DNA from 3 places in the Pinirhizobacter sp. genome. Region 2 is predicted to be linked to each of the others. Evidence: predicted binding sites of a transcription regulator. Region 2 holds the regulator's gene; each other region holds the start of a gene.
The links. Region 2 encodes sigma-54, which starts transcription at its own class of promoters, with help from an activator protein. Its sites were predicted from a motif close to TGGCACGNGCNTTGC; they were not measured.

Region 1 (7,307 bases), on a different contig from region 2:
AGAGCGTGACCGCCCTGCTGATGGGCGCAGCGATCGACCGCGGCCTGGTGAAGGGCGTGGATGCGAAGGTGTACGACTTCTTTCCCGACTACCACGAGGTGGACCCGCGCAAGCGCGCCATCACCGTCGAAGACCTCATGACGATGAGCTCGATCTGGGAATGTGACGACGACAACCAGTTCTCCACCGGCAATGAGGAGCGGATGTATGTGAGCGAACGCTGGCTCACGTTCGCGCTTTCGCTGCCGGTGAAGGGATTCGCGCCGTGGATGACAAAGCCTTCGGATAGTCCTTACGGGCGTTCGTTTTCATACTGCACCGCTGGCGCGTTCACCGTCGGTGCCGTCATCGAACGCGCCACGCACAGGCCGCTATCGGCCTTCGCCGCTGACGTTCTTGAAAAGCCGTTGGGCATCAACCACGTGCAATGGAATGTTTCTGCCGAGGGCATCGGCATGGGTGGCGGTGGTACCCGCTACACCGCGCGTGACCTGGCGAAGCTCGGCCAGCTCGCGCTGGATGATGGCCGCTGGCAGGGTCGGCAGGTGATATCGGCGGCATTCATCCATTCGATGCTCACGCCGCACGCCAAGGCCAGGGAGGATGCCGAGTACGGCTATTTCTGGTGGCGTTTCCACTTCAAGACAGCCGGCCGCGAGGTCGTGGCCTGGGCCATGTCGGGTAATGGCGGCAATTATGTGTTCGTGGTGCCCGAACTGCGTCTGGTGACGGTGCTTACCAGCCATGCCTATAACCAGCGCTACGCACACCCGCAATCGCAGAAAATCTTCAGCGACTACGTGCTCAGTGCGACGGGGGCGGCAGGTCCGGCGGCCGCCAGCTCGCATTGAGTACTTCGGCGCGCTGGCGGGCGACATCGGCGGCGATGCGATCCAGGGCGTGGGCAAAACCGGGATCGCCCGCCAGCTTGATAAACAGCGGGGAGACCTGAAGATAGGCCTGGTCACGGTAGCCGGCGTCGATCGCGCGATTGATCGCCGCCACTGCCGGCGCCTTGCGGTCACGTGACAATTCAAGGATCGCCAGTTCCAGATACTGCGATGGCCACGGCGTACTGCCCACCAGCTGGTGGTCGAATTCGTCGACGCGTTCGGCGGTCCACGCCGGATCGACGCCGCCCGGGCCATAGATCCCCAGCAGCGTGGTCGGAAGGCTCATCAGGGGTCGCAGGCGCGCCGCATGCTGGAAGGCAGCTTCCGCGGTGGCGCGGTCGCCGCGTTGCAGGGCCAGTTCGCCGGACAGCATGTCCAGGTCCACGTGCGGGGTGTTGCGTTCCTGCGCCACGGCCAGCGCCGACGCTGCCTGCGTGAAACGACCCTGCAGGAACAGCGAGCGCGGCCAGGCCAGATTGGAGAACACATTGTCGGGATAAAGCCGGAAGCTGCGTTCCAGGCGCATCTGCGCGTTGGCGGTGAACCCGAGCAATTCCAGTTCGCGGCCGATCTGCACCTCGCGAAAGCGTACCTTGCTGCCGTCGCCGTGCATCGAGAGGTTCTCATGCAGGGCTTGCGCCAGCATGCCCTTCTCCTGGTGCAGATAGGCCAGGGAGGCACGCGTGGCATCGTCGGCGGGATCCAGTTGCACGGCGTGCGCATAGGCGGACATCGCCTCGTCGATGCGGCCGGCGCAATCCTGTGCATAACCCTTCGCCGACCACGCGGCGGCACGGGCAGGGTCGATGGCAAGCAGGCGGTTGGCCAGCTCCAGGCCGCGTTCGACGTCATCGCGGTCGCCATTGTAAAGGCAGGCGCGGGCGCTCATTGCGCGACTGAGGCCCAGCATGGCGTCGCGGTCCAGCGGCGCCTGGTTCAGCGCATCGGTATACAGCTCGATCGCGCGTTCGTTGTTGTCGTGCTGCCCGATCGCGGCATAGTACGAGGCACGTACCAACAAGGGGCTGCGTGGATCGGGCGGCGGCGTACGGTCGACCCTGTGCAGCCACAGGTAAGCCGCGCAGGCAGCCGCAAACGCGCCGGCAACACCCACCGCCACCCACCAGGGCCATCGCCGCGGTGGTGGCGCGGGCAAGTCTTCACCCTCGATCCTCGGCATCGCCGCCAGCTGGTAGCCGCGTCCGCGCACCGATCGTATATAGCGCGGCTGCCGCCCTTCATCGCCCAGCGCCTGCCGTAGCAGCTTGATGCGCTGGGTCACGGTTTCCTCGCCCACCACCGCCGGCGCCCATACCTGGTCGATCAGCTCATCGAAGCCGACCACCCGATCACCCTGCGTCAGCAGGAAGGCCAGCAAGCGGAAGCTCAACCCCGACACGGGAAGGACATCCTCGCCGCGCGTAACGCGCTGGCGTTCGGTGTCGATGCCCAGATCGAGCAGGCGGTACTGCATCAGCCGCCGACTTTCAGGAAGACCAGCAGGCCCACGCCCAGCACGATGCGGTAGATCGCGAATGGCGTGAAGCGATGGCTGCGGATGTAGCCCAGCAGCCACTTCACGGCGATAAAGGCGACCACCGCGGACACCACGAAGGCCACGCCGAGCGAGGTCCAGTCCTCATGGATGCCGTTGCCGTGGTGGAGTGTCTTGTAAAGCTCATAGGCGCTGGCAGCGTACATGGTGGGGATACCCACCAGGAACGAGAACTCCGTGGCCGCCGCGCGATTGGTGGTGCCGGCCATCATCGCGCCGAAGATCGTTGCCATCGATCGCGACGTGCCGGGGAGCAGCCCCGCCACCATCTGCAGCAGGCCCACCACGATGGCGGTGCGCCACGTGATCTCCGTACGGTCGACGCTGCGCTCGGCCAGTTTCTCAGCCGCCAGCATCCACAGGCCGCCGATCACCAGCGCCCAGGCGATCGGTCCCAATGTCTCGGGCAGCTTGAAGCCCATCTTCACCGCGATGAAGCCCAGTACGGCTGTGATCAGGAAGGCCACGGCGAGCTTGGCCAGGTAATCGCGGTTGGCCGGATCGCGCCATTGCGAGACAAGTTCCCACACACGCCGCCAGTAGATGAAGGTAACCGCCAGGATCGCGCCGGCCTGGATCACCACGTTGAAGGTGTCCGACCGTTCGCCCAGCCACCGCTCGGCGATGAGCAGGTGACCGGTGCTGGAGATGGGGAGGAATTCGGTAATGCCCTCGATGATGCCGAGCAGGATGGAGTTGAGGAGGTCGCCCACGAAACATTCCGGCAGGTAAGGGAGCGGCCTAGCTTAAGGCCTATGCGCTGCAAAGGGTTTCGCCCTGCACCGCCGCGCGACATACTGGGGAGGCACGCATTTGCAATGCCCCATGGTGGTGCAATCGCTGTGCAACGTCGCCGTCAAGTCATTGATGTATATCAAGCTTGGCTTGGCACATCCATTGCTATGGACGATCCATTCACCCACTAAACCCGAGGTTTCGCCCCATGTCCTCCGTTGAAAACGTGCTTGACCTGATGCAGGAGCACGATGTCGAGTTCGTCGACTTCCGCTTCGTCGATGTGCTGGGCAAGCAGCATCACACGACCTTCCCGGCCCATGCGGTGGACGCGGAAACCTTCGAGGACGGCAAGATGTTCGACGGCTCGTCGATCGCCGGCTGGAAGGGCATCAACGAATCGGACATGGTGCTGATGCCAGATCCTGATACGGCCTACCTGGATCCGTTCTCCCAGCACACGCAGCTGGTCATCCATTGCGACGTGCTCGAGCCCAGCACGATGCAGGCCTACGGCCGCGACCCGCGTTCGATCGCCAAGCGCGGCGAGGCCTACCTCAAGAGCACCGGCATCGCCGACACCGCGTTCTTCGGTCCGGAGCCTGAGTTCTTCATCTTCGATTCGGTCCGCTGGCAGAACGACATGGGCCGCGTGTTCTACGAAATCGGCTCTGAAGAAGCCGCGTGGAGCTCGCGTTACAAGTACGAAGGCAACAACACCGGCCACCGTCCCGGCGTGAAGGGCGGCTATTTCCCGGTGAGCCCGGTGGACACCCTGGGCGACCTGCGCGCCGATATGTGCAAGGTGCTCGAGTCGCTGGGCCAGGTGGTGGAAGTGCACCACCACGAAGTGGCCAATGCCGGCCAGTGCGAGATCGGCGTGAAGTTCAATACGCTGGTGAAGAAGGCGGATGAACTCATCACGCTGAAGTACGTGGTCAAGAACGTCGCCCACCAGAACGGCAAGACGGTTACCTTCATGCCCAAGCCCATCGTGGGTGACAACGGCTCGGGCATGCACGTGCACCAGTCGCTGTCCAAGGGCGGCGAGAACCTCTTCGCCGGCGACCTCTACGGCGGCCTGTCGCAGACGGCGCTGTGGTACATCGGCGGCATCTTCAAGCACGCCCGCGCCATCAACGCCTTCGCCAATTCCTCCACCAACAGCTACAAGCGCCTGGTGCCGGGCTTCGAAGCCCCGGTGATGCTGGCGTACTCGGCCCGCAACCGCTCGGCCAGCTGCCGCATCCCGTATGTGTCGAACCCAAAGGGCCGCCGCATCGAGCTGCGCTTCCCCGATCCCGTGCAGTCGGGCTACCTCACCTTCACCGCGCTGATGATGGCGGGGCTGGACGGCATCATCAACAAGATCGACCCGGGCGCGCCGTCGGACAAGGATCTTTACGACCTGCCGCCGGAAGAAGAGAAGAACATCCCGCAGGTATGCTCGAGCCTGGACGCGGCCCTTGAGGCGCTGGACAAGGATCGTGACTTCCTGAAGGCCGGTGGCGTGTTCACCGACGACTTCATCGACAGCTACATCGCGCTGAAGATGCAGGAAGTGACCCGTTACCGCGCCAGCACGCATCCGCTGGAGTTCCAGATGTATTACGCGATCTGATGGTTGCTCGCGGTAGTTGAGTTCCGCCTGATGTAAAGCCCTGCTGGTGCCGAGATCTCATTGATCGCCGGCGGGGCTTTTTTATCGAGGCTTGCTATCTGTGAACGCGACCCGTTAGAAAGTTAGGTTTATTCCCAATTTTCCGAGAAGGCGACGGAGCTGTTCAAGCGACGTGGCGTAATTCTTATGAACCTCAAAATAGAGATCCCGGTACTTGAGCTCAGAGAAGAAGTTCTTACCACTGGGGTGAACCGGTGTCTTGGAGAAGAGATAGCGTCGCGAGCTGGTTTTGTACGGTGCTATCGCCAGAAGCTTCGACCAATAGCCACTATCGAAAAGGAAGGCGGCTACTTTCTCAATAAGGTCAGGGACAGTATCTGCATCGATGGCAGTCCCATCGAGCATGATGGTTACGCCGCGCTCCCTGGGTGCACGACCCACTAGCTTCATCGAATGAGCGCTATTAGCCTTACCGTTAGAAGAATTGCCTAGGGCAAGGATTTCTTGTACGACAAGGCGTCGAATCACATCGCTAGGCTCCCGATCAACGAAGGGGCGTGCCAATGTGGCAAGTTGCGCATAAACATCGTCGGGCAGCGATACGGTTTTTGTCATTGCGTTCTCATAACGTATAAATCGTATATTGCAGTTCCAATTTATACGTTATAAGCCTGCATGTCAACGACGGGCCGTTATTACAGCGCAATACCACGCAAGTAGTTGACTTGCATGCGAATATCTTGAGCAAGTGCCTTCCGAGAGACTCCGTGACATCTTCGCCTTGGAGATCTTCTGGGACGGCGTTCCGCTATGTGCGTAAATTAGGCCCCAACTGGCAAGGGGGCTCCAATGGCAAAGATAAGGATGGTTCGCGGCGAGAGCGGGAGTGCTTCCGAGGTGGCTCCAAATCAATGCGTCGCCGCCCACGGTTGGCTGGCAGGGGCCACTAGGCCCGAAGCATGACGCCCGAGGCCAAGGCCCGCCTCCTGATCGATCAGAAGCTGGAAACAGCGGGCTGGCTTGTCCAGGACATCAAGGAACTAAACCTGGGCGCCGCCCAGGGCGTGGCCGTGCGCGAGTTCCCGACCGACACCGGGCCTGCAGATTACGTTCTCTACGTTGATCGCAACCCCGTGGGAGTTATCGAAGCCAAGCGCGACGAGGCCGGCGAGAACCTGAGCGTCCATGAAACCCAGACGGAACGCTATGCCGGTGCTTCGCTGAAATGGCACAAGGGCGGATTGCCGCTGCGCTTTCTCTACGAGAGCACCGGTCAGATCCTTTTCTTTACCGATGGCGCAGACCCAGTGCCACGATCCCGCGAACTGTTTTACTTCTTTCAGCCCCAGACTCTAGCGGATTGGGCCGCACTGCCAGAAACACTGCGCCGTCGGTTGACCCAGATGCCGCCCCTTCCGGAGCGGAACTTGCGTGACTGCCAGGTCAGTGCCGTCACCGGCCTGGAGAAATCGCTGGCTATGAACAAACCCCGCGCACTGGTCCATATGGCCACGGGCGCGGGTAAGACGTTCACCGCCATCACGTCTGTATACCGTCTACTCAAGTTCGGCGGAGCCAAGCGCATTCTTTTCTTGGTCGACACTAGAAACCTTGGCAAGCAGGCGCATCAGGAGTTCATGGCCTACACGCCGCCGGATGACGGCCGGAAGTTCACTGAGCTCTACAACGTGCAGCGACTGTCCTCCAGCAACATCGATCCTCATGGGCAGGTTTGCATCAGCACCATCCAGCGCATGTACTCCATCCTCTCCGGCGAGCCGATCGACGAATCGGCCGAGGACATATCTACCGCGGAATTAGGGGCGTTGGACAAACAGGCCAAGCTGGTCCGTTACAACCCGTCAGTGCCGATTGAGACCTTCGACTTCATCATCATCGATGAGTGCCATCGGAGCATTTACAACCTATGGAAGCAGGTGCTGGACTACTTCGATGCTTTCCTGATTGGCCTCACTGCCACCCCAGACAAGCGTACCTACGGTTTCTTCAACGAAAATGTGGTTGCTGAGTACAGCTACGAACAGTCGGTGGTTGACGGCGTCAACGTGGGCTATGACGTCTACGAGATCGAAACTGAGATCACCCGCGCCGGTGCCGAGCTGAAGGCCAAAGAATGGATCGATCACCGCGACCGTCAGACTCGCAAGAAGCGCTGGGCTCAGACCGAGGAAGACACGACCTACAGCAGAACTGACCTCGATCGATCGGTGGTCAACCCCAGCCAGATCCGCCAGGTGATACAAGCGATGAAAACGGCGGTGGAAACTCGCATTTATCCTAATCGCGCTGAAGTGCCCAAGACCCTTATCTTCGCCAAAACCGACAGCCACGCGGATGACATTATTCGCACCGTGCGTGAGGTCTACGATGAAGGCAATGCATTCTGCAAGAAGGTGACCTACAAGGCCGAGGAAGACCCGGACAGCATCCTGTCCAACTTTCGCAACGAGTACCACCCGCGTATCGCCGTCACGGTCGACAT
Region 2 (7,307 bases):
ACAGAACGTGGTCACCCTCACCACCAACGCCTGGGTGAAGCAGCAGGGCCGCGGCGAATCCAACGGCGACAAACTCGTTTACCACACCGACACCAGCAACATGACCGGCCAAAGCGGCGACACCAACCTGGTGACCATGCAGTTCCTGCCCAAGCCGAAGGCCGCCGCGCCCGGCCAGCCTGCGCCGCCGCGCCCGCAGTCAGTGCCCAACTGCACGCCAACGCCGAAGGCCGCCCCGAAGGCGCCGGCGGCAGGCAAGCTCGCTGTCGCTCCGACTGCCAAGCCCGCTACCGTACCAGCGGCCGCCGCCACTGCCGCCAAGCCCTGACCGATGCTTTCAGCCCAGGGCCTGCAAAAGAGTTTCCGCGCGCGCCAGGTCGTGCGTGATTTCGCGTTTTCCATCCGCGAAGGCGAAGTGGTGGGTCTGCTCGGCCCCAACGGCGCAGGCAAAACCACGTGTTTCTACATGGTGGTCGGGCTGATCGAGGCCGACGCCGGCACGATCAAACTCGACAAACAGGACATCACTGCCCTGCCGATGCATTCGCGGGCGAAGCTGGGCATCGGCTACCTACCCCAGGAAGCCTCGGTGTTCCGCCGCCTTTCGGTCACGGACAACATCCTGGCCGTGCTGGAGCTGCGTGAAAACCTCAACCAGAAGCAGCAGATGCAGGAGCTCGAAGGCCTGCTCGACGAACTCAAGATCGGCCACATCGCCGACCAGAAGGGCATCAGCCTGTCCGGTGGCGAACGTCGCCGCGTGGAGATCGCCCGCGCGCTGGCCGCCAAACCTCGCTACATGCTGCTGGACGAGCCCTTCGCCGGCGTCGACCCGATTTCCGTCGGCGAGATCCAGCGCATCGTCAGGCACCTGAAGGACCGCGGCATCGGCGTGCTGATCACCGATCACAATGTGCGTGAAACCCTGGGCATTTGTGACCGCGCCTACATCATGAACGACGGCGAGGTGTTATCCCGTGGCACCCCGGCACACATCCTCGCCGACGAGAAGGTCCGCGAGGTGTACCTGGGCCGTGAATTCCGCCTGTAGCGCCCGTGCCGAATCCGGTCATCTGGCCAAAGGGCCTGCTGGCCGGCCCTATGCCGACGCGCTAGGATGGCAGGGAACTAGGCGACCATGGCAGGCATGAAACCCGGACTCCAGTTTCGCCTCAACCAACAGCTCACGCTGACGCCCCAGTTGCAACAGGCCATCCGCCTGCTCCAGCTGTCGCAGCTGGAGCTCGAGGCTGAACTTCGGCAGATCGCCGAGGGAAATCCGCTGCTTGAATTCGAGGAAGATGCCGAGCCGGCTGAAGCGGGCGAAGCTGACGAGGAGTTCGAATCCGACCGCTTCATCGATGTCGCCCCGAAGGCGAGCGCCGAGAAGGAAACGGTGGAGTCGCCGCCTGACGTGGACGATACCCATGGCGACTGGGAATCGGAGCCCCGCCATGGCGAGGCGGGAGACTATTCCTCCGGCGGCAGCCGTAACAACCAGGGCGACGAGGACGACGGCTTCGAACCGCAGAATGCCTCGGCACCAAGCCTTACCGAACACCTGTCCTGGCAGCTGAACCTCTCGCAATTCACCCCGCGCGACCACGCCATCGCTACGGCGATCATCCACGCACTGGACGAAGACGGCTACCTGCACGAGGGCATCGATGCGGTCGCCGCCGCCCTGCCCACCGACTTCCATGCCGATGCGGCCGAAATCGAAGCCGTGCGCAAACGCCTGCAACATTTCGACCCTACGGGCGTTGCGAGCCTGGACCTGCGCGACTGTCTGTCGATGCAACTGCGCCAGTTCGCCCCGGATACCGCCTTCCGCGACGTCGCCCTGCGCATCGTGGAATTTGAGCTGGAACTGGTCGCCCGCAACGATTCGGGCAAGCTCGCGCGCAAACTTCGCTGCGACGAAGCGGACGTCGCCGGGGCACTGGGACTGATCCGCTCGCTCGACCCGCGGCCCGGTGCCGCGCTGGACGCCACGCCGGTCGAGTACGTCGCGCCTGACGCCTATGCAAGGCGCGAGAACGGCCGCTGGCTGGTGTCGCTCAATCCCGACTGCCAACCGCGCCTGGGACTGAACCAGCACTACTGCAACCTGATCGCCCGCGCCCGCGGCGAGGACGCCAGCTGGATGAAGGGCCAGCTGCAGGAAGCGCGCTGGCTGCTCAAGAGCCTGCAGTCTCGCGCCGAAACGCTGCAGAAGGTCGCCGAGGTCATCGTTCGGCGGCAAAGCGCCTTCCTCGATTACGGCCCGGAGGCCATGCACCCCCTGGTGCTGCGCGAAGTGGCCGAGGAAGTGGGCATGCACGAATCCACCATCTCGCGCGTCACCACCCGCAAGTACCTGCACACGCCGCGCGGCACCTTCGAACTTAAGCATTTTTTTTCATCCGGTGTCGCCACGGAAGACGGCGGCAGCGCCTCGGCCACCGCGATCCAGGCCATGTTGCGCAAGCTCATCGCAGGCGAAGACCCTCGCAAGCCGCTTTCCGACCAGGCGCTGGCCGAAGACCTGCATCGACGCGGCATTCAGGTCGCACGCCGTACGGTGGCCAAATACCGCGAAGGCATGCGGATTCCCAGTTCATCGGACCGCGTGCGCGCCGGTTAATCACCCAAGGGAACTTGAGCCCAGTCCAGCCGTCCCAATCCTTATAAGAGAAGTGTTTGAAGATAGCGGCACCGCCGTTCACCGGCCGCCAGAATCCGGCCGGACCCGCAGCAACAGGAGGCGAGACACCATGCAACTTCAGCTTAGCGGCCACCATATCGACATCACCGATGCCCTGCGTACCCATGTCGAATCCAAGCTCGACCGCCTGGAACGCCTTTACGAAAACATTACGGGCCTCAATGTGGTCCTCTGCGTCGACGACGCGGAAAAGAAGGCCGAAGGCACCCTCCTGGTGTCCGGCAACCGCCTGCACGCCGAAGCCGTAGAGCAGGACATGTACGCCTCGATCGACACCATGGCCGAAAAGCTCGTCGCACAGTTGCGCAAGCACAAGGAAAAGCAAAGCGACCACCACCAGCGCGAAGCGCGGGAAATGAACCACGTCTGACCCCGGGCACCCCGGGTGCATGGCACAATGAGGCCTGCTTACCCGGGGACACCCCACGCTTGGACCGGCTGACCGCCCGACAACTGTTCGATAGCACCCACGAGCGCATGGGCTTGCGCTGGATCGCCGGCCTGCGCGGTGAAGGGCGCGTGCTCGAACATGGGCAATCGGTCACCCGTCGCCCGTCGCTGGTGGGCTACCTCAATGTGATCTACCCCAACAAGGTGCAGATCATCGGCACCGAGGAACTCAACTACCTCGATGGGCGCGATTCGCGCCAACGCTGGGAAGCCATCCAGAAGATCGCCGCTTACCGCCCGGCAGCGCTCATCGTCACCAAGGAACAACCCGTCCCGGCGGATCTGCGCGAGATGGCCGAGGAAACCGATACCCCGCTCTGGCTCAGCTCCAAGCGCGGGCATGAACTGCTGACCTACCTGCAATACCACCTCGCCCGTACCCTGGCCCCGCGTGTCACCTTGCACGGCGTATTCCTGGAAGTGTTTTCCATCGGCGTGCTGATCACGGGCGAATCAGGCTCCGGCAAGAGCGAGCTTGCACTTGAACTCATCAGCCGCGGCCATCGCCTGGTGGCGGACGACGCCACCGAGTTCACCCTGATCGCCCCTGACGTCATCGACGGCGCCTGTCCGGAACTGCTGCAGGATCTGCTGGAGGTACGTGGCCTGGGCGTGCTGAACGTACGCGAGATGTTTGGGCACACCGCGGTGAAGCCGTCGAAATACCTGCGCCTGGTGATCCAGTTGAAGCCGCTGCGCGAGGGCGAGGACACCGACGCCATGACGCGTATCACCGGCGACGTCGGCCGCCGCAGTATCCTGGATGTCGACGTGCCGATGATCACCATCCCGGTAGCGCCGGGCCGCAACCTCTCCGTGCTGGTCGAGGCCGCCGTACGCAGCCAGGCGCTCAAAAGCAAAGGCATCGATCCGGCACAGACCTTCATGGACCGGCAGGCGCACCAGATGCGCCGCCTGCCGCCGTGGTGAACACATGACGCCCAACATCATCGATCCCAAATCCATTCGCCTGGTCGTGCTTACCGGCATGTCCGGTGGCGGCAAGACGGTCGCCCTGCGCGCGCTGGAAGACCTCGAGTTCTACTGCGTGGACAACCTCCCTGCCGCGCTGATCCCCCAGCTGGTGGCCGCGGTGAGCCAGGGCGAGCACGGCCCGCAAACCCATATCGCGGTGGGTGTGGACGTGCGCAACCGCGAGGCGGATCTTTCGCGCATGCCCAGCGTGCTGTCCGATATCGCGGCCACGGGCGTGGAAGTACACCTGATCTTCCTGGACAGCCGCGACGACGTATTGATCAAGCGCTACTCCGAAACACGCCGGCGCCACCCGCTGTCGTCGGAAGGCCTGTCGCTGGCCGATGCAATTGCGCGCGAACGCAAGCTGCTGCGACCGCTCTCCGCGATCGCCGAACGCGTGCTCGATTCGAGCGAACTGAACGTGCACCAGTTGCGCCGCCTGATCGCCACCGGGTACGCGGCGGCCAGCGATGGCATGACCTTGATGTTCGAATCCTTTGCCTTCCGCCGCGGCTTGCCGCTGGATGCCGATTTCGTCTTCGACGCACGCTGCCTGCCCAACCCCCATTGGGAGGCCCGCCTGCGGCCACTATCAGGCAAGGATGCTCCCGTGCGCGAATACCTTGAGCAACAACCGCTGGTCGAGCAGTACTTCAACGACACGGTGCATTGGCTGGAAAACTGGCTTCCGCAGTTCGAGAAGGACGACCGCAGCTACGTCACCATCTGCATCGGCTGTACCGGTGGCCGCCACCGCTCGGTGTACCTGGTGGAGAAACTGGCCGAACACTTCCGCAACCGCCGCGGCAGCGCCCTCACCTTCCACCGGGAACTCGAATGAGCGACACCGGCGTTGGCGTGCTGTTGATGACCCACGAGGCGGTGGGCCAGGCATTGATTTCGGCCGCACGCCACGTCATGCCGCGGCTGCCCCTGCACGTGGCGGCGGTAGAGGTACCCGCCCATGCCGATCCGGACATCATGCGTTCGCTCACCGCCCAACATGCGCGTGAACTGGACAGCGGCCACGGCGTGCTGGTGCTGGCCGATCTCTACGGCGCCACCCCGTGCAATATCGGCCTGTCCCTGGCTGACCTGGGCGTGCGCATCCGCTGCGTGTCGGGCCTGAACCTGCCGATGTTGCTGCGGGTACTCAACTATCCGGAAAAAACCTTGTCCGAACTTGTCGAAGTGGCTGCCGCCGGCGGCCGCGGGGGAATCTTCATCGACCATGCTTGAGCGCGAAATCGTGGTATCCAACCGCCTGGGCCTGCATGCACGCGCTTCAGCCAAGCTGGTCCAGCTGGTGCAGGGCTTCAAGTCAACTGTCTGGCTGGTGCACCGTGGGCGTGAGGTCAACGCGCAAAGCATCATGGGCGTCATGATGCTGGCCGCGGGACTGGGAAGCCCGTTGCTGGTGCGCGCCGACGGCGCCGATGAAGAAGTCGCCCTGAACGCCGTGGTCGAGCTTTTCGACCGCAAGTTCGACGAGGGCGGTTGATCGTGCGCCGGCAGCTGACCGGTGCCATCGCAGCCCCCGGCATGGCGCTCGGGCGCGCGCGCCTGGTTCAACCGAACATCTTCCACGTCGATACCACGCCGCTGCGCAGCGAAGAGGTGGAAGCTGAAATCGAGCACCTGCACATGGCGCTGGACACCGCGCGCCAGGAACTGCACGAGTTGCGCGGCAAGCTGCACGGCGCGCTGGCCCGCGAGGTGGGCGATTTCATCGACGCGCACAGCCTGCTGCTCGACGACCAGGAACTGCTTCGTGGCCTTGATGAACTGGTCCGGGTAGGTCATTACCGCGCCGGCGCCGCGCTGAAACTGCAGCGCGACCGCCTGGCCGCGGTGTTCGATGCCATGAACGACCCGTACCTCAAAAGCCGGGGCGAGGACATCGACCAGGTGATCGGCCGCGTCATGGCGGCGCTGCAGCAACAGGCCAGTGCCGAGGAGCGCAAGCTCGCCTCGCGCGTGGGCGAGATCCTGGTCTCCGACACCGTGGCGCCGGCGGACATGGCCAACTACACCGGCCACGGCCTGCTTGGCGTGGTGGGTTCGGCCGGCAGCGTGTATTCGCACAGCGCCATCCTGGCGCGCAGCTTCAACCTGCCGATGCTGGTGGGCGTGCGCGACGCGCTCTCGGCTATCAACGACGACGACCTGGTGCTGGTCGATGGTGAGAAGGGCGAGGTGATCGTCCATCCCACCGCGCAGGATCTCCAGCGCTACCGCACATGGCAGCGCGAAGCCGCCAACGAGGGCCGGCGCCTGGCTCGCCTTGCGCATGCGCCGACGAAAACCCGCGACGGCGTGCACCTGCGCCTGTTTGCCAACGCCGAACAATCGTCCGATATTGCCCAGGCACGCAACCGCGGTGCCGACGGCATCGGCCTGTACCGTTCTGAATTCCTCTTCCTGCGCCAGCGCGGCCTGCCAGGCGAAGAAGAACAGTTCATCGCCTACCGCGACGTACTGCTTGGCATGGGCGGCCTACCGGTCACCATCCGCACGCTGGACCTGGGCGCCGACAAGGCCGATGCCGCCGGTCTTGTGATCCGTGGCGAGGATAACCCCGCCCTGGGCGTGCGCGGGGTAAGGCTGTCCCTTCGCTACCCCGATGTCTTCAGTGCGCAGTTGCGTGCCATCCTGCGCGCGGGTGTCTACGGTACGGTGCGCATCCTGGTGCCCATGGTCACCCATGCCGGCGAGATGGCCGCCGTGCGCGCCTTGGTGCGGCAGGCGCGTGAAGACCTCCGCCGGCAGGGGCACGAATTGCCCGAGCGCATCGACATCGGTGCGATGATCGAAGTCCCGGCGGCGGCCATCGGCGTACGCAGCATCCTTGAGAAGTCCGATTTCCTTGCCATCGGTACCAACGACCTGGCGCAATATGTGCTGGCCGCCGACCGCAACAATGATGCACTGGGCGATCTCTACGATCCGCTTCACCCTGCGCTGCTGCGCGTACTCGGCCACGTGATCTCAGCGGCCCGGCGGGCCGGCAAGCCGGTGAGCCTGTGTGGCGAGATCGCTGGCGATCCGATCTATGCGCCGATGCTGGTGGCGTTGGGCCTGTGCGAATTCAGCATGCACCCGAGTCAGTTGCTGCGCGTGCGCGACAAGCTGGCCAACCTCGACCATGGCATGCTGCGCGCGCTGGCGCCTA
Region 3 (7,307 bases), 120 kb from region 2:
CAGCGCCGCCATGGCGGTGCCGACCGATTGAACGTCGCGGGCATTCAGGTGCTTGAGCACCGTGGCCGCGTCGTCTTCGCCAAGCGTCAGCAGCAGGATCGCCGCACGTTGGGAACCACTCAATGCATCAGCCATCTTCAGCCACCCAGCTCTTGACTACCTGCGCAACCTGTTTGGGATTGTCGTTGGCCATGCGCTTGGCCAGGCCGATCTTCTGTTCGTAGGCGAGGAGTGCCGGGGCGCCCTTGCCCCTTTGCGTTTCCAGCTGTGGCGAGTCGCGCTCGTCGTCGTCCACCATCACCGACACGGTGGGCACGGGACCTGCCAGTGCCGGCTGCAAGCCGCCGACGCTTGGCCGCATCGCCGTGCGCATCATCGGGCGGATGACGAAGAAGGCCACGGCCAGTGCCGCCAGCACGCCCAGCGCCTGCTTGATCAGGTCGAGCATGCCCGGCTTCTGCCAGAAGGGAATATCGATGCCCACGTCGTCCACCGGGGTGGCGTGGAAGGCTTCGTTGATCACGCTGACGCTATCGCCACGCGCGGCATCGAAGCCCACGGCATTCTTTGTGAGCGTGGTCATGCGCTCGATTTCTTCCGGGGTGAAGGCAACGCTTCCAGGCTTGCCGTCCTTGCCCACCACTGATTTGTTGTCCACCACCACCGCGACGGTCAGCCGGGACACCTTCCCTGCCGGGTCCACCACGTGGCTCACGGTGCGGTCGAGTTCGTAGTTGCGCGTGGCACTGTTGCTGCTCTGGCTGGGTTCGGTGGCCTGTGCGGTGGCGGTCGCCTGGGGGGCACCGGGCTTCTTGCCTGCATCGGGTTTGGCCGCGGTGGCCTGGGCGACGGTGTTGGGCGGCTGGTTGGACAGCGCACCCGGCACGCCACCGGCAGCGGTACCGTCATGGCGCGTATCGCTGCTGGTCTGCTCGCTGCGCAGCGCCGGATTGTCGTGGTTGAACACTTCGCTCGCCTTCTCGGTGTTCGAGAAGTCGAGGTTGGCAAACACCTGCGCGCGCACCTTGCCGGCGCCCACCAGCGGCGTGAGCAATTCCTCCACGCGGGAGGCGTAGGTGCTTTCGATCTGGTTGGACAGGCGCATGCGCGTGTCGCCGATGGCCGCCGGGCTGTCCGGATCGGCGTTGGTAAGAAGCTGTCCTGCCTGGTCGATCACCGAAACGTTACGCGCATCCAGACCCGGCACCGACGAGGACACCAGGTGCACCACCGCGGACACCTGGCCGGCATCGAGTGAACGGCCCGGATACAGGGCCACCACCACCGACGCGCTGGCTGGATGGTTGTCGCGGATAAAGGCCGAAGGCTTCGGCAGCGCCAGGTGCACGCGCGCGCCCTTGACCGACTGCAGGCCGCCGATGGTCTGGCCAAGGTCGTTTTCAAGCAGTTGCTGGTAACGGCTCCGCTCGGCCATGTCGCTCATGCCGAAGGGAGAATCCGACTGCGCCGTGGCGCCACCCTGGGACGCGCCCTGCGGCAGGCCCTGCGAGGCAAGTTTCAGGCGCATGGCTGCCACGTCGGCGGCCGGCACGAATACCGACGCCCCATCGGTGCCAAGCTTGTAGGGCTCGTTGGCCGCCTGCAAGGCCTGGGTAACGGCGGCGGCGTCCTTCTGCTCGAGGCCGGCGTAAAGCATCCCGTAGTCGGGCGTGCGAGACCACATCACCACCGCTACGCCGATGGCGACCGCGGCGGCAATGCCGGCCATCAAGGTCAGCTGGCGTGCCACCGGAGTGGCGGCCAGGTTCTTGAACGATGCCAGCCGGGAATCGGTGGTGGCGACGGGGTTATCAGCCATGGGTGAACAAGTCCGTTAGTAGAAGGGTCATGAACAGTCGCTTAGAACGACATGTTCATGATGTCCTTGTAGGCATCAACCATCTTGTTGCGTACCTGGGTAACCGTGCTCAGCGATAGATCCGCCTTCTGCACCGACAGCATCACCTGGGCCAGGTCCACGCCCTTGTCGCCTCGCTCGAAAGCGGCAGCCTGTACACCAGCGGTCTTTTGCAGGTCCGCCACGCTACCCAGCGACTGCTTAAGCAGCGCGCCGAAGTCCGACGGGGCCGCGGAGCCGCCAATGGTGTTGATCTTCGCCGACGGCAATTCCGTTACCGCCGTCATCCGGCGCATCTGGGAAAGCAGGCTGTTTACGTCGATCGTGGTCATGGCGGTTTTCCGGCGCGCGTTGGCGTTTGGACGGTGCGATGCACGTGGCGTGCCAAAGCAGCGATGGACGGTGAGTGACCCAGCAAGAAGACAAGAAGGTGGGCAGTACGTGGTCAACGCACTACCGATGGGGCTTTTCTCCGGCACAAACCTGTCCTGGGCGGGCCGCCAGGCACCACCAGAAGTAGCGATTGCCGAAGGATCTGCCGACGCGGTTACCGACTGCGTGGCTGACCTGCCGCTCCCTAAGGGTGCACGCCAACTGGCGCACTGCCCACCTTGTTGCCTTCTTTATTCTTGTCCAGGGCCGGAAGAAGACCTCCGGCCACCAGGTCAAGCGGTGATCTGCACGGCGTCGTTCAGGCCGTACTTCCGCAACTTCTCCACAAGCGTAGTGCGCTGCACGCGCAGCAGCTTGGCCGCATGTGCCACCACACCATTGGCCGAATCCAGTGCCTGGCGGATCAGGCCGATCTCGATGCCAGCCAGGTGGTCTTTCAGATCCAGGCCGCCGGCCGGCAAAGTGGCTGCATCGTTGCCGCTGGCATAGGTGTCGGCAATCACCGGCTGCTCTTCCATATAGGCCAGCAGCGCCGCGCCGCAGATGTCTTCCACCACCGATGCACCGCGATATTTTTCCGGCAGGTCCGCTGCGCGGATCTCGCCGTGCGGCAGCAGGATGGCCATGCGCTCGACAAGGTTCGACAGCTCGCGAACGTTACCGGGCCAGGCATAACCGCGCAGTGCTGCCAGGGCCTGGCCTGAAAACCGGACATTACCCAGGCCACGCTGGGCAAGTCGGTGGTTGAATTCACCGATCAGCGAGGAAAGATCGTCCAGGCGCTCGCGCAGCGGCGGCATCTCCACCGGGAAGACATTCAGGCGATAGAAGAGGTCTTCGCGGAAGACACCGTCCTGGATCGATTGCTCAAGATTGCGGTGGGTGGCGGCAATGATGCGCACATCGCAGCGCTGGGGCTTGTTGCCACCGACACGCTCGAAGGTACGTTCCTGCAGCACACGAAGCAGCTTCACCTGCATCGGCAGGCTCATGTCGCCGATCTCGTCCAGGAACAGCGTGCCGCCTTCGGCCAGTTCAAAGCGGCCCTTGCGGGTGTTGATGGCGCCAGTGAAGGCCCCCTTCTCGTGGCCGAACAGTTCGCTTTCGAGCAGTTCGGCCGGAATGGCGCCGCAGTTGATGGCGATGAAAGGCTTGTCGGCGCGCGGCGAGCAATCGTGGATGGTGCGGGCCACCAGTTCCTTGCCCGTCCCGGACTCACCCAGCACCAGTACCGAGGAATCGAACGGGGCTACCTGGCGGATCAGGCTGTTGACGCGCTGCATCGGGGCAGACGCACCGACGAAACGGCGATTGGCGTTGGCTTCGTCGGCCAGCGCTTCGAACGTGCGAAGGGCGGCGGCAAGGCGGGCATAGCGCAACGGGAAGTCGACCAGTTCCGCGCCGCGATGTTCGTTGACGGCAACCAGTTCCGCGGCCATCGGGGCGTCGGCGGCTACCAGCAACGGCAGCTTCGATGCCTTGGCACCCAGCGGGCCCATGGCCACCGACAGTGCATCGTTGCCGCCGATGGAGCCGACGAAGACGGCCATCGCGGCCACCCCCTCGACATCGTCGTGGCCGACACGGCGCGGCTCGTAACCCATGAAGGTAAGTGCGGCGGCCAGTGACTCGGCGCGGCTGTTGTCAGGCTCGACGACCAGAATGATGGAAGACTTCACGACCCTACCCCTTGGTGCGAATGTGATGACCCGTCGGCGGCGCCGGACGGGCTCTTGACCCTCTACATGGATGGATAGATCAAGAAGCGTGCCATCGCCGGAAATCCGTCGCACAACGTCGTGCTGGCGGCAGAAAAGCGCCACGAACCTCGTGGATTTCCGACGGCGTTGCCGGAACGGGGCAGCCACTTGCACGGCGTGGGTCAGAAAGTGACGCTACCGCCAGCAATGACGACACGCGTCGCAAATGTGACGCAGTGTGTCCAAAGCACGTGAAAACGTTTGATGCAAGGCGGTTCAACGGCCCTCGATGGGGCCGGTTGACGCGGGCTCGGGACGGCTTGACAAGGCGCCGGACGGCGCCTAGCGCACCATTTGCTTGGCTTCGGCCACCTGGCGGCGGTGCTGGCGGAACACCAGACGCTCCATGGCGTCGCGGACTCCTTCGGAGAGTCCCTGGAAAGCCACCAGGCCGACTTTGGCGCCCGGCGCATGGATCACCTGGCCGGGCAACTCCAACGGCAGGGCACGGCAGGCATCGAAGTGGATGCGCAGCATCACCCGCTTGCCCGGATCGGGAAGGATCCTGCGCGGAAGTTCCGCCGCCCAGGCGTTGAAGCGCACGTCCACCCGTGGTGGCAGGGCGGCCGACGGCAGGGCCAGGCGGTTGACCAGCTCGATCACCGCGTTGAGTTTGGCATCGATGCGGGAAAGTTCCTGCAGCACCGCGCCGTCGTCCTCGAGGGTGTCCGCACGGCGCTCGGTAAGGGAACCCACCGTGGTCAGCAGGCTGGCATTGCGCTCATTGAGCAAGGCAAGTTCACGGGCCTCGGGGGCCTCGGCCAGGGTGCAGGACGCATGCAGCAGGGCCTCGTAGGCCACGCGATCGCTGAACTCCCTAAAGATGTCCTGACTCATATGCTGCCCGCTCCCCATTTGTTGAGGTGACGATACCCGTTTTGTGACGTGGCGCACATATTAGATGTTGTCGCGCGCTTCCCGCGCGCGGGTCTTTGTCATCGCATCGATGGCAAGCATGGCCTTGATGGACTTCAGCATACCCTCGTCGGCGGGCAGCGGGCCCTGCAGCAAGACGGCGCGCTCAGCCTCGAGGACGGCAACAGCCTGCCAGTCGTGACGCGTCGCCGCTTCATGCATGGCACCGGTGATGGCCAGGGCCCGCTGAACCACGTCAAGACTCATGGCGTTGGTACCAGCAATTGCGAGCAGAGTTCGCCGAGCACGCGGTCGGCCCGGTCCAGCCGGACCAGGACCGCATCGATCAACTCCCGGGCATCGTCGACCGGTTCGGGCAAGGCTTGCGGCGCGGGGGCTTGCATGGCACGTCAGCTTCGGGCGGCAGCCAGGTAGGCGCTGGCGCCACGATAGCCCTGCCCGCTCTGGCCGAGCTTGCGCGCCACCTCGGCCCGGGCCATGGCGGCGTGGCCTTCGATCGCACGGTTGCACTCGAGCATGCGGCGAAGCAGTTCCACGCTGGTGGCATCGGCCGGATGTCCCTGGGCCAAAGCCTCGGCGCGCACGGGTTCAAGCGTTGCCACGGCATCCCAGTCACCGGCCGAAGCCGCGGTGAGCATGCTTTCACTGGTGGTCACGGCCAGGCGCAGGGCATCGTGGTGGGTGGCGCTCATCACGCGGCGCCCGACTTGAGTTCGGCCAGGTACTGGCTGCGGATCTCGCGCCAGCTGTCACGGATGGGACCGAGCAGGCGGGCCGATTCGGCCAGGGCGGCATCGTCGTTATGGGCCTGTGCCGCCAGCAGGCGACGGCCGATATATTCGTACAGCGCTTCCAGGCGGCCGCTAAGCTTGCCGCCCTTGGCGTGGTCCAGGCTTGAGCGCAGTTCCACCACGATCGCCATGGCCTTCGATACGCTGATCGCCTTGCCGCCCAGGTCGCCGCGGCCCAGGTGGTTGCGTGCCTGGTTGATGCGCTCGATGGCGGTGTCCAGCAGCAGCATGGTCAGCTGGTGCGGATCGGCATCTTCCACGCGCCCGTGTACCGCATTCTGCTGGTACATGGCGCTGGCGCTACGCGGGTAACCGTAGGACATGACCTTATTCCTTAGTTGTTCTTGGTGTACGTCGCTTCCAGCCCGGCCAGTGCCTTGGTCAGGTACGAGCTGGTGGTGTTCAACGTCGACATCAGGGTATCGAGCTGCGTGTACTGGGTACGGAGCATGGATTCATACGTGGACATGCGCGAGTCAAGCGCGGTCTGCTGCGTGTCCAGGCGGGTCAGGCTGGCCGTCAGCGCCGTGGCGCGGGTGGCGATGATGCCCGAGGGCGCGATCAGCGTATTGGTGACGTTGGCAAGCTTGGTGGCCAGGCCATTGGTGCCGGAGAAAAGATCACGTACCCCGGCAGGGTTGCTGGCCAGGGTGGCATTGAGCTTGGCGCTGTCGAAGCTCATCTGCCCGGTGGAATCGCGCTTGATGCCCAGGTTCGCAAGCGTGCCGATGGAGTTACCCGGCACGGCGCCATTGATCAGGCTCGCCACCTGCCGCTTCACCGAATTGAGCATGCTGTCGCCCAGCAGCACGCCGGACGTCTTGCTATTGGGATCGTAGCTTTCCAGGGTATCGACGGTAGTCTGGTAGTCGTTGTAGGCGTCGACGAAATCCGATACGTCTTGCGCGACGCCACTGGTGTCCTGGGCCACGGTGAGCTGACTGGTACCGGTGGCGGTGAGGTTCAGCGTTACGCCGTCAAGCACGCCGCTTACATTGTTACTGGCGCTGGTGGCGGGAATGCCGTCCACCGTGAGCTTGGCATCCTGCGCGACACCCGTGCCGTCGGTAGCCGGCGTCGCCAGCTGGTTGGCGAAGGCGAGCAACCCATCGCTGCTGGTGGCGTTGGCACTCACCGTAAAGGCATTGGCCACGCCGGTCTTGGTGGAGCTCAGCAGCAGCTGCGAACCATTGGCGCCGTTCACCACCGTGGCCTGCACACCCGGGTTGCCGGTGGCGCCATTGATGGCGGCAGCGATGTCGGCCAGGCTTGCCGTCGCCGACACCGCCACATTGATATTCTTGCCACCCACGCCGATGGTCAGCGTGCCCTCGCCTATTGCATCCTTGGCGCCGTAGGTATCGCTGGTGCGCTTCTGCGCGGTGGCCAGTTGCGACACCACCACGTTGTAGCTGCCCGGCTGGGCGGAGGTGAGCGTCGAGGTAGTGCCGATCGACGTATTCGACAACGTGGCCGCATACGTGCTGTAGGTGGTGGCCTGGGAAAGCTTGGTGATTGCGCCGTTGAGGTTTGACAGCGCCAGCTTCAGGGCATTGATGCCCACCAACTGGGCATTGGCCGTCGTTGTCTTGTTGTCGATCTGGTTCTGCTCGCCCGCCTTGCGGGCGT

Region 1: glnA (type I glutamate--ammonia ligase) is a predicted target of sigma-54. The motif match lies at 3,335-3,349, and genes of this name have one in related genera.
Region 3: fliE (flagellar hook-basal body complex protein FliE) is a predicted target of sigma-54. The motif match lies at 2,231-2,245, and genes of this name have one in related genera.

The regions. Positions count from the first base shown of each region.
Region 1 is NZ_DASYDG010000033.1:63,499-70,805, reverse strand. Features, by position in the region: gene VGM61_RS13020 (serine hydrolase) at 1-851, shown strand, start outside; gene VGM61_RS13015 (winged helix-turn-helix domain-containing protein) at 805-2,367, opposite strand; gene VGM61_RS13010 (undecaprenyl-diphosphate phosphatase) at 2,367-3,161, opposite strand; gene glnA (type I glutamate--ammonia ligase) at 3,392-4,804, shown strand; gene VGM61_RS13000 (hypothetical protein) at 4,919-5,419, opposite strand; gene VGM61_RS12995 (type I restriction-modification enzyme R subunit C-terminal domain-containing protein) at 5,764-7,307, shown strand, end outside.
Region 2 is NZ_DASYDG010000010.1:178,183-185,489, forward strand. Features, by position in the region: gene lptA (lipopolysaccharide transport periplasmic protein LptA) at 1-328, shown strand, start outside; gene lptB (LPS export ABC transporter ATP-binding protein) at 332-1,051, shown strand; gene VGM61_RS03790 (RNA polymerase factor sigma-54) at 1,148-2,626, shown strand; gene hpf (ribosome hibernation-promoting factor, HPF/YfiA family) at 2,757-3,077, shown strand; gene hprK (HPr(Ser) kinase/phosphatase) at 3,137-4,087, shown strand; gene rapZ (RNase adapter RapZ) at 4,092-4,976, shown strand; gene VGM61_RS03810 (PTS fructose IIA subunit family protein) at 4,973-5,374, shown strand; gene VGM61_RS03815 (HPr family phosphocarrier protein) at 5,367-5,636, shown strand; gene ptsP (phosphoenolpyruvate--protein phosphotransferase) at 5,639-7,307, shown strand, end outside.
Region 3 is NZ_DASYDG010000010.1:56,641-63,947, forward strand. Features, by position in the region: gene fliG (flagellar motor switch protein FliG) at 1-135, opposite strand, end outside; gene fliF (flagellar basal-body MS-ring/collar protein FliF) at 128-1,819, opposite strand; gene fliE (flagellar hook-basal body complex protein FliE) at 1,861-2,190, opposite strand; gene VGM61_RS03195 (sigma-54 dependent transcriptional regulator) at 2,524-3,930, opposite strand; gene VGM61_RS03200 (PilZ domain-containing protein) at 4,294-4,848, opposite strand; gene VGM61_RS03205 (hypothetical protein) at 4,909-5,133, opposite strand; gene VGM61_RS03210 (hypothetical protein) at 5,130-5,270, opposite strand; gene VGM61_RS03215 (flagellar protein FliT) at 5,277-5,579, opposite strand; gene fliS (flagellar export chaperone FliS) at 5,579-6,001, opposite strand; gene fliD (flagellar filament capping protein FliD) at 6,013-7,307, opposite strand, start outside.